2 regions of the Streptomyces sp. NPDC059398 genome follow, and region 2 is predicted to be linked to the other one. Evidence: riboswitches for the same ligand, from Rfam matches in the RefSeq annotation. Region 2 holds a riboswitch; the other holds the start of a gene.

Region 1 (4,898 bases), on a different contig from region 2:
CCGGCCCGCCGGGTGAGCGCGGCGGCCGCGAGTCCGCCGACAACCAGGGCGATCCCGGTCGCGACCACGGCGTACCGCACGGAGTTCCAGACCGCTTCGAGGGGCGGGACCGGAAACGTTCCACCGCTCGCCCCCTGCGACTGGAGCGCCCGGTAGAAAGCGAAGCCGTACCCCCCGGGCCCGTCGAGCGAGCGCGCGACCAGTACCCCCAGGGGCAGCAGGATCAGTACGGCGATCACCGCGAGCACCCCGCCGACCAGCGTCCACTGGCCCGTGCCCGCCGGACGGCGCGAGGTGAGCGCCGGGTCGACGAGGCTCAGCGCGCTCTCCCGGCGCCGCACGGTCCAGGCGTGCAGCGCGAGGATCGCCCCGACCGCGGCGAACTGCACCAGGGTCAGCACGGCGGCCGTCGGCAGGTCGAGCAGTTCGGCGGTCTCCCGGTAGATCTCCACCTCCAGCGTGGAGAAGGTGGGTCCGCCGAGGATCTGCACCACACCGAAGGAGGTGAAGGTGAAGAGGAAGACCATCAGCGAGGCCGCCGCGAGGGCGGGCGTCAGTGCGGGCAGAGTCACCCGCCGCCAGGCGGCGAACCGGGAGGCGCCGAGCACCCGCGCGGCCTCCTCCTGGCGCGGGTCGAGCTGCGACCAGAGGCCGCCCACGGTCCGTACGACCACCGCGTAGTTGAAGAAGACGTGCGCGAGCAGGATCGCCCAGACGGTGGTGTCCAGGCGTACGCCCCACAGCTGGTCGAGCAACCCGCCGCGGCCGAGCAGCGCGAGGAAGGCCGTCCCGACGACGACGGTGGGCAGCACGAACGGCACCGTCGCCACCGCGCGCAGCAGCTGCTTGCCGGGGAAGTCGAAGCGGGCGAAGACATAGGCGCCGGGGAGCGCGATCAGCAGCGTCAGCCCGGTCGACGCGCACGCCTGCCAGGTGGTGAACCACAGGACGTGCAGGATGTCGGGCCGGTCGAGGACCTCACCGAACCGCCCCAGCTGCCACGAGCCGCCCGCCCTGAGGCCCCGGCCGACGATTGCTGCCACCGGGTAGGCGAAGAAGACCGCGAAGAAGGCGGCGGGCACGGCCATCAGCGCGAGCCGCACCGCGGTCCCGCGCCGGGCCGTCCCCCGCGCGGACGGCCCGGCGTGCGGCGGGGTGGCTACTTCAGGACGATCGAGGACCACGACTTGACCCACTGATCACGGTTCTTGGCGATTGTGCCCGGTGCGACCGTCTCGGGGTGGCCGACCTTCGCGCCGAACCGCGTGAAGACCGCGGGCTCCTTCGCCCCGTTCACCACCGGGTCAACGAACATGTTGAGCGGCATGTCCTCCTGGAACTTTTTGCTGATGAGGAAGTCGATCAGCGCCTTGCCGCCCGCCGCGTTCCTCGCGCCGTCGAGGAGCCCGGCGAACTCGGTCTGCCGGAAGCAGGTGGCGGTGGCCACGCCGGTCGGGGCGGTCTTCGGCTGCGGCTTGGCGTACAGCACCTCGGCGGGCGGGCTCGACGCGTACGAGACGACGAGCGGCCGGTCGCCCTTGGCCTTTCTGCCGCCGGCCGAGCCGGAGAAGTCGTTGTTGTACGCCTGCTCCCAGCCGTCGTCGACCTTGACGCCGTTGGCCTTGAGCTTCTTCCAGTACGCCTGCCAGCCGTCGTTGCCGTACCGGGCGACCGTGCCGAGCATGAAGCCGAGCCCGGGTGAGGAGGTGGCCACGTTCTCGGTGACGAGGAGGTTCTTGTACTGGGGCTTGATCAGGTCGTCGAAGCTGTGGGGCGGGGCGATGCCGTGGTCCGCGAAGTACTTCTTGTCGTAGTTGACGCAGAGGTCGCCGCTGTCGATGGGCGTGACCCGGTGCTTTCCGGCGTCGAGCTGGGCGGCGGGCTCGACCTGGTCCAGGCCCTTGGCCCGGTACGGCGTGAAGAGGCCGTTGCTCAGGGCCCGGGACAGCAGGGTGTTGTCGACGCCGAAGAAGACGTCGCCGCGCGGGGAGCCCTTGCTCAGGATCTCCTGGTTGAGCGCGGCACCGGCGTCCCCGCTCTTGAGGACGTGGACGGTGTAGCCGGTCTCCTTGGTGAACTCCTTGAGTACGGCGGGAGACGCGGCGAAGGAGTCATGGCTGACGAGCGTCACGACCTTCGAACTCCCGGCGTCCGAACCGGAGTCGCCGGAACTCCCGCAGGCGGCGAGCGCCGTGACGCCCAGCGCGGCGGCCAGCGCGGTCGCGGCCGGCCTGGTGATGCCGGGCTTTCGGGTGCTCGGCGTTCTGCCGGACTCACGCGCCCGCTTGGTGGTGCTCACTGATTCCTCCTGGGATGGGACATCCAGGAAGAGACGCGGCCCTGCCCACGGGAAGCGGGCAGGGCTGAACAGCTTGAGTAGTGACCGAACTTCCTACCCGGAATGACCCGGGCAAGGTCCAGAGGGTCTGCGGCGTGGCCGCACTCTCAGCGCTGTGGCGCTCCCCTGTCGGAATATGAAAATGTGCCGCCCACGTTACACGGCCCCTCCCTCGGCGCCACGGGCACTACCGCTCGGCGACCGGGCGGTGACCGTGACCGGGCCGGGCGCTACCGCTCGGCGGCCGCCAGCTGCCCGCACGCTCCGTCGATCTCCTGGCCGCGGGTGTCCCGTACGGTCACGGGAACCCCGTGGGCGGCGATGGCCGCGACGAACGCCTTCTCGTCCTCCGGCCTGGAGGCGGTCCACTTGGAGCCCGGTGTCGGGTTGAGCGGGATCAGATTGACATGGACCGGCTTCCCCTTGAGCAGCCGTCCCAGCCGGTCGCCGCGCCAGGCGTGGTCGTTGATGTCGCGGATGAGCGCGTACTCGATGGAGACCCGGCGGCCGGACTTCGCCGCGTACTCCCACGCCGCGTCCAGCACCTCACGGACCTTCCACCGGGTGTTCACCGGGACGAGGGTGTCGCGCAGCTCGTCGTCCGGGGCGTGCAGCGAGACCGCGAGGCGGCACTTGAAGCCCTCGTCGGCGAAGCGCAGCATCGCGGGCACCAGGCCGACCGTGGACACGGTGATCCCGCGCTGCGACAGCCCGAGGCCGTCCGGCTCGGGGTCGGTCAGCCGCCGGATCGAGCCGACCACCCGCTTGTAGTTGGCGAGGGGCTCGCCCATCCCCATGAAGACGATGTTGGAGAGCCGCGCGGGCCCGCCGGGCACCTCGCCGTCACGCAGCGCGCGCATGCCGTCGACGATCTGGTGCACGATCTCGGCCGTCGAGAGATTGCGGTCGAGACCGGCCTGGCCGGTGGCGCAGAAGGGGCAGTTCATACCGCAGCCGGCCTGCGAGGAGATACACATCGTGACCCGGTCCGGGTAGCGCATCAGCACCGACTCGACCAGCGTGCCGTCATGCAGCTTCCAGAGCGTCTTACGGGTGGTGTCGTTGTCACAGCTGATGTGACGCACCACGCTCATCAGGTCGGGGAGCAGCGCCTCCCGCAGCTTCTCGCGCGAGGCGGCCGGGATGTCGGTCCACTCGGCGGGGTCGTGGGCGTACCGCGCGAAGTAGTGCTGCGACAGCTGCTTGGCACGGAACGGCTTCTCGCCGGTCTCGGCCACGGCGTCCTTGCGCTCGGCTGGCGTGAGGTCGGCGAGGTGGCGCGGGGGCTTCTTGGCTCCGCGGGGCGCGACGAAAGTGAGTTCTCCGGGCTTAGGCATGGTCCATCCAGTGTCGCAGACACCGGAGGGAGGGCCCGCCGCCCTGTGGACGACGGCCCTCCCTCCGGTGAAGACGCAGGTCGGACGGGTAGCTCTCCGGTCTCAGGACCCGACGAAGAGCACCAGCAGCAGCCAGACGACGGGCGCGGTGGGGAGCAGGGAGTCCAGCCGGTCCATGATCCCGCCGTGGCCGGGCAGCAGTGTGCCCATGTCCTTGATCCCGAGATCCCTCTTGATCATGGACTCGCCCAGGTCGCCCAGGGTGGCGCTGGCCGCGACGGCGAGGCCGAGCAGCAGACCCTGCCACCACTGCCCGTCGTCGATCAGGAAGTGCATACAGAGGGCGCCCGCCACCATCGCGAAGCTGACCGCTCCGAACAGGCCCTCGCGGGTCTTTCCCGGGCTGATGCGCGGTGCGAGCTTGTGCTTGCCGAAGCGCCAGCCGATCGCGTACGCACCCGTATCACTGACCACGGTCAGCACCAGGAACGTCAGCACCCGCCACGGCCCGTCGTCGGCGGTGAGCAGCAGCGCCACGAAGGTCGCGAGGAACGGCACGTAGAACGCGGCGAACACACCGGCCGTGACATCCCTGAGGTAGCCGTCGGGCGCCTCGGCCATCCGCCAGACCAGGACGGCGAGCGCCGTGAGCGCCATGGCGATCCAGGCGCCCTCGGTGCCCCACGCGTACCCGGCGACGACCATGGCGGCGCCGCCCACCGCGAGCGGGACCAGCGGCGCCTTGATGCCCTTGCGCTCACCGAGCCGGGAGGTGAGCTCCCAGAGGCCGACGACCACCGCGACGGCGATCACGATGACGAAGGCGGCCTTCCAGATGAAGAGGGAGGCGATCACCACCACGCCGAGACCGAGACCGACCCCTATCGCCGAACGCAGATCGCGGCCGGCCTTCTTCTTCTGCGGAGGCGGCGGGGCTGGCATGGGCTCCTGCGGCATCTCGTCACGGACCGGGGGGCCACTCGGGCGAGCGGCCCCCCGGAAGTGGTCGGCGGGGCCGTGGGGGCCACGGCCGCCGTCCTCGGCTTCTCCGCCTGCGTCGGGCACGATGGGCATGGGCCGAGTCTGCTCAACTTCATGCTCGCCGTACGCGGGACCCGCCGGGACAGCGCCCTGGTCGGGGGCGGGTCGCCATTCCCCGACGGGGTGGCCGCTCTGCGGGGCACCCCAGGAAGAGTCGTTCATCAGACCTCGAGCAGCTCGGC
Region 2 (4,898 bases):
CTCCCTTGCCGTATCGGGGTCGAGAGCCAGATTGAACTGGTCCTCCCAGCGGAACTCGAAGCGTGCGTCCGAGAGCGCGTCGTCCCACTTCTGCGCATCCGGATGCCCCTTCGCGAGATCCGCCGCATGGGCCGCGATCTTGTAGGTGATCACGCCGGTCTTCACGTCGTCCCGGTTGGGCAGTCCCAGGTGCTCCTTGGGCGTGACATAGCAGAGCATGGCCGTGCCCCACCAGGCGATCATCGCCGCACCGATACCGGAGGTGATGTGGTCGTACGCCGGGGCCACGTCCGTGGTGAGCGGGCCGAGCGTGTAGAAGGGAGCCTCCTCGCAGATCTCCTGCTGGAGGTCGACGTTCTCCTTGATCTTGTGCATCGGGACGTGCCCGGGGCCCTCGATCATCGTCTGTACACCATGACGTTTGGCGATCGTGTTGAGTTCCCCGAGGGTGCGCAACTCCGCGAACTGCGCCTCGTCGTTGGCGTCCGCGATCGACCCGGGCCGCAGCCCGTCGCCCAGCGAATAGGTGACGTCGTAGGAGGCCAGAATGGCGGAGAGCTCCTCGAAGTGCTCGTACAGGAAGGACTCCTTGTGGTGCGCCAGGCACCACGCGGCCATGATCGAGCCGCCGCGCGAGACGATGCCGGTCTTGCGGCGCGCGGTGAGCGGCACATACCGCAGCAGCACGCCGGCGTGCACCGTCATGTAGTCGACGCCCTGTTCGGCCTGTTCGATGACGGTGTCCTTGTAGATCTCCCAGGTCAGCTCCTCGGCCTGGCCGTCGACCTTCTCCAGGGCCTGGTAGAGCGGCACCGTGCCGATCGGGACGGGCGAGTTGCGCAGCACCCACTCGCGGGTGGTGTGGATATTGCGCCCGGTGGACAGGTCCATGACCGTGTCGGCGCCCCACTTGGTGGCCCAGGTCATCTTGTCCACCTCCTCCTCGATGGAGGAAGTGACCGCGGAGTTCCCGATGTTGGCGTTGACCTTCACCAGGAACCGTTTCCCGATGATCATCGGCTCGATCTCCGGGTGGTTGACGTTGGCCGGCAGAACAGCCCGACCCGCGGCGATCTCCTCCCGTACGACCTCGGGGGAGACGTTCTCCCGGATCGCGACGTACTCCATCTCCGGAGTGATCTCCCCGCGCACGGCGTACGCGAGCTGGCTCACCGCACGCCCCTCGCGCCCCCTCCTGGGCTGGCGGGGACGGCCGGGGAAGACCGCGTCGAGGTTACGGAGTCCGCCGCGCGGCGATGTGTGCTTGATCCCGTCGTCCTCGGGACGGGCCGGTCGGCCCGTGTACTCCTCGGTGTCGCCGCGGCCGATGATCCAGTTCTCCCGGAGCGGGGCGAGCCCGCGCCGTACATCGGTCTCGACGGTGGGGTCGGTGTACGGGCCCGACGTGTCGTACAGCGCCACGTCCTGCCCGTTGGTGAGGTGCACCTGCCTGACCGGCACCCTGAGGTCCGCGCGTGAGCCCTCGGGGCCCGCGACATATCCCTTGTGCCAGCCCGGCTTGCGCTCGTTCTGGTCGGTGGCAGGCGTGTGTGCGTCCACTGTGGTCATGAGACCTACTCCCTACGCCGGCATTACCCGGTAACAGGTTCGGCGGTCGGCGCAGCTCCCCAGCAGACTGCTGGTCAGCGCCCTCTCAGCCCGGTGCTCCGAGCTCCCGCGTGTGCAAAGGTGCCTCCACGCTAACGCCCTGGGCCGCACGCTGAACAGAGGGCCTCCCCGTTCTTGCGATGATCGGGCGGTGACAGCACTGACCGAACCGCCCCCCGGCGAGCACGTCCATACGCACAGCCACGGCCCCGCGGCGCCCGTCTCCCGGCATCTGCGCAAGGTCATCGCGGCGGTGCTGATTCCTTTCGCCACGGCGGTGGTTGTCGGTCTCGTGGCCCTCTGGCCGGGCGGGGCGCCGCACCATGCCCGCAGCGGAGTCGGGTTCGACCGGCAGACACAGCAGGGCTCAGTGGTGGAGATCACTGCGGTCAACTGTGCGGATCTGCACGCCAGTCAGTCGTCGACGGGCGGCGGGGGCACGGCCGGGGGCGGCGGTGCGGCCGGGGGCGTCGCGTCGCCGGGCTCCGGCGGCGGTGCGGCATCGCCGGGCGCCCGGTGCAAGAAGGCGAAGATCGAGGTGTCGAGCGGCAAGGACAAGGGCCGCACCTTCACCGAGGTCGTCCAGCCGGACTCCCCGCGCCAGTTGCGCCGGGGGCAGGGCGTGATCGTGGCATACGCCCCCGACGCACCGCGCGACCTGCAGTACTCGGTCTCCGATGTGGACCGGAAGTTCCCGATGGTGCTGCTCGCCGGAGTCTTCGCGCTGGTGGTGGTCGCGGTGGGCCGGCTGCGGGGGCTGATGGCGCTGGTGGCACTGGCCGTCAGCTTCGCCGTGCTGACGCTGTTCATCCTGCCCGCGATTCTGCACGGGTCGAATCCGCTGGTCGTGGCGGTGATCGGGGCGAGCGCCATCATGCTGATCGCGCTCTACACCTGCCACGGCCTGACAGCGCGGACCTCGGTCGCCGTCATCGGCACGCTGATCTCGCTGATACTGATCGGGCTGCTCGGTTCGCTCTTCATCGGCTGGGCGAGCCTGACCGGCAACACCGACGACAGCACCGGACTGATCCATGGCCTCTACCCGCACATCGACATGAGCGGGCTGCTGCTGGCGAGCGTCATCATCGGATCGCTGGGGGTGCTGGACGACGTGACGGTCACCCAGACCTCGGCCGTCTGGGAACTCCACCAGGCCGACCCCACGATGGGGGCCCGTGGGCTCTACCGCGCGGGTATCCGGATCGGCCGCGACCACATCGCGTCCGTGGTCAACACGCTGGTGCTCGCCTACGCGGGCGCGGCGCTGCCCCTGCTGCTGCTCTTCTCGATCGCGCAGAGCGGCGTGGGGACGGTGGCCAACTCGGAGCTGGTCGCGGAGGAGATCGTACGGACCCTGGTGGGGTCGATCGGCCTGGTCGCCTCGGTGCCGGTGACCACGGCGCTCGCCGCGCTCGTGGTCTCGGCCGACCGTACGGGCGTGGCGTCCGGGGGCGCGGCGGGCGGTGGGACGGCGCTGACGCTCACCGGAGCGGGCCGCGCCCGGGGCGGCCGGGGCCGCCGTCGCAGGCGCTGATCAGCCGGTGCGCCGGTCTCAACCCGCGTTCTCCTCCGCGAGGATCCGCCCGAGCGCCGCCTCCAGATGCCCGTCGAAGTCGCCCAGGCTGCGCTCCTCACCGAGCGGGACGATCTTGTCGGTACGGTCCAGGAAGGCGATCAGCGGGGCGCTGCCCGCCCGGAACAGCGCGCGGTCCGCGCCGACCTGGAGGCGCAGATGGACGTCGGCCAGCCCTGACGGGTCGCTCGGCGCGATGTGCACATCGCCGTCCCCCGTCGGGGCGTTGATCCCGTCGAGAAGCAGCTCGCGGCCGAACGTCCAGGTCACCGGCGCGTCCCCGGGAAGGTGGAAGGTCATCCGGACCGCGTACGGATCACTCACCTCGTAGCACAGCTCCACCGGGATACGGAAGGAGAGCTCCTCGGAGACGAGGAAGCTCATCATGACCTCTGCCTGGACCGATTCGCGCATGTCCCTACCCCGCAGTAGACGCCGTGTTGGTTCACAAGTTGGCCGGGAATGTGCGTCCAGGCCCTCTTGACGTAATCGTGCTGTAAGCGCAAACAGATCACAAGGAGTGATATTTCAGATACTGATAGAGAACGCAAGTGAATCGAGCAGAGGCATCAGTTCGGAGCGTAACGTTTTGACTGCGGAGAGCAACTTGACTTGCTGGTGTACGGGGCCGGAAACAGCCATTGCCGCAGCCACTGGACCGACCGTGACCGGGACGGCCGCGCAGACGGTTCCGATGGCGTACTCCTGCCGCTCGACCACCGGTTGTATCCGCTCGGCCGCAGCCAGTCTCCGCAGGAAGACGCACCGGTCCCGCACGGAATAGCGGGTCAGCGAACGTACCGGATGGCGGTCCAGGTGATCTTCGCGGGAGGCTTCATCGAGCTGGCTCAGGAGGCACTGGCCGAGGGCGTGTGCATGACCGGTTTGACGGAAATCCGCCCACTCATCGACGGCCGGCGCAGCGGGAGTGTCGGCGACCGCGAGCAGGTCGATCTCACCCTCGCGGTACGCCGCAAAATAGACCGGAACCCCGAGCGCGTCCCGCCAGGAATTCAGTGATTCGATCAGCGTGGCGCGCCGGTTCCGTGCGGCGCAGCGGCCGGCCAGCCGCTCTGCGGCGGCCCCGGGCACGAACACACCGTTCTCCCGGCGCACATAGCCCTCATGGGCCAGGGTGCGCAACAGGTGGTAGGCGGTCGGAAGGGGAAGACCCGCCTCCCTGGCCAGCTGTTTCGCGGGGGCCCCACCGCTGTGGGAGCTGACCTCCTCCAGCAGTCTGAGCGCGCGCTGCACCGAGCCGATCAAAGTCGGCGCAGCGGTGTGAGGTGCTGTGGCCAAAGAGTCACCCCCAGCATGCCGACGGTGGGTCCCGTACCCGTGAGGGCTCACCCCTCATGGGTCCCGCCGCGCACAATCTGCTGGTCAGCGCCCTTTCAGGCCGGATTCCCGAGGAGGCGGCAAGGATTTCTCACTGTAGCCACAGCCTCCGTCCGGGCGTGGGGATTTGCCGCCCCGTCCCTCCGCAGGGTTAACGGCCGCACGAGTACACCAGTCCGGGCCGGCCGTTCCGCGAGCGGTGCTCGTGCGGTGCGGCCCGGTGCTTGTGCAGCGCGGTGTTACCAGTCGTTCCGCGAGGATGACGACGAGGTGAACTTGCGTACGACGTAGATCAGTCCGGCGACGAGCGCCACCAGGAGCAGGGCCTTGAAGAGCAGCCCGATCACGAAGCCGATGACGGTCGCGATGAGGCCGC

The links. Region 2 has a riboswitch for thiamine pyrophosphate ahead of thiC (phosphomethylpyrimidine synthase ThiC). Riboswitches for the same ligand answer to the same signal wherever they lie in the genome.
Region 1: it holds a riboswitch for thiamine pyrophosphate, as region 2 does, so the genes downstream of both, ACFXBC_RS27055 (thiamine ABC transporter substrate binding subunit) here and thiC (phosphomethylpyrimidine synthase ThiC) in region 2, are expected to answer to the same signal.

The regions. Positions count from the first base shown of each region.
Region 1 covers NZ_JBHYWP010000091.1:26,685-31,582, forward strand. Annotated here, with positions in the region: gene ACFXBC_RS27050 (ABC transporter permease) at 1-1,088, opposite strand, end outside; gene ACFXBC_RS27055 (thiamine ABC transporter substrate binding subunit) at 1,160-2,239, opposite strand; TPP riboswitch at 2,372-2,476, opposite strand; gene rlmN (23S rRNA (adenine(2503)-C(2))-methyltransferase RlmN) at 2,569-3,675, opposite strand; gene ACFXBC_RS27065 (phosphatidate cytidylyltransferase) at 3,778-4,878, opposite strand; gene frr (ribosome recycling factor) at 4,878-4,898, opposite strand, start outside.
Region 2 covers NZ_JBHYWP010000002.1:122,140-127,037, reverse strand. Annotated here, with positions in the region: gene thiC (phosphomethylpyrimidine synthase ThiC) at 1-1,569, opposite strand, end outside; TPP riboswitch at 1,562-1,689, opposite strand; gene ACFXBC_RS01730 (YibE/F family protein) at 1,760-3,145, shown strand; gene ACFXBC_RS01725 (SsgA family sporulation/cell division regulator) at 3,164-3,598, opposite strand; gene ACFXBC_RS01720 (IclR family transcriptional regulator) at 3,713-4,483, opposite strand; gene ACFXBC_RS01715 (DUF5326 family protein) at 4,762-4,898, opposite strand, start outside.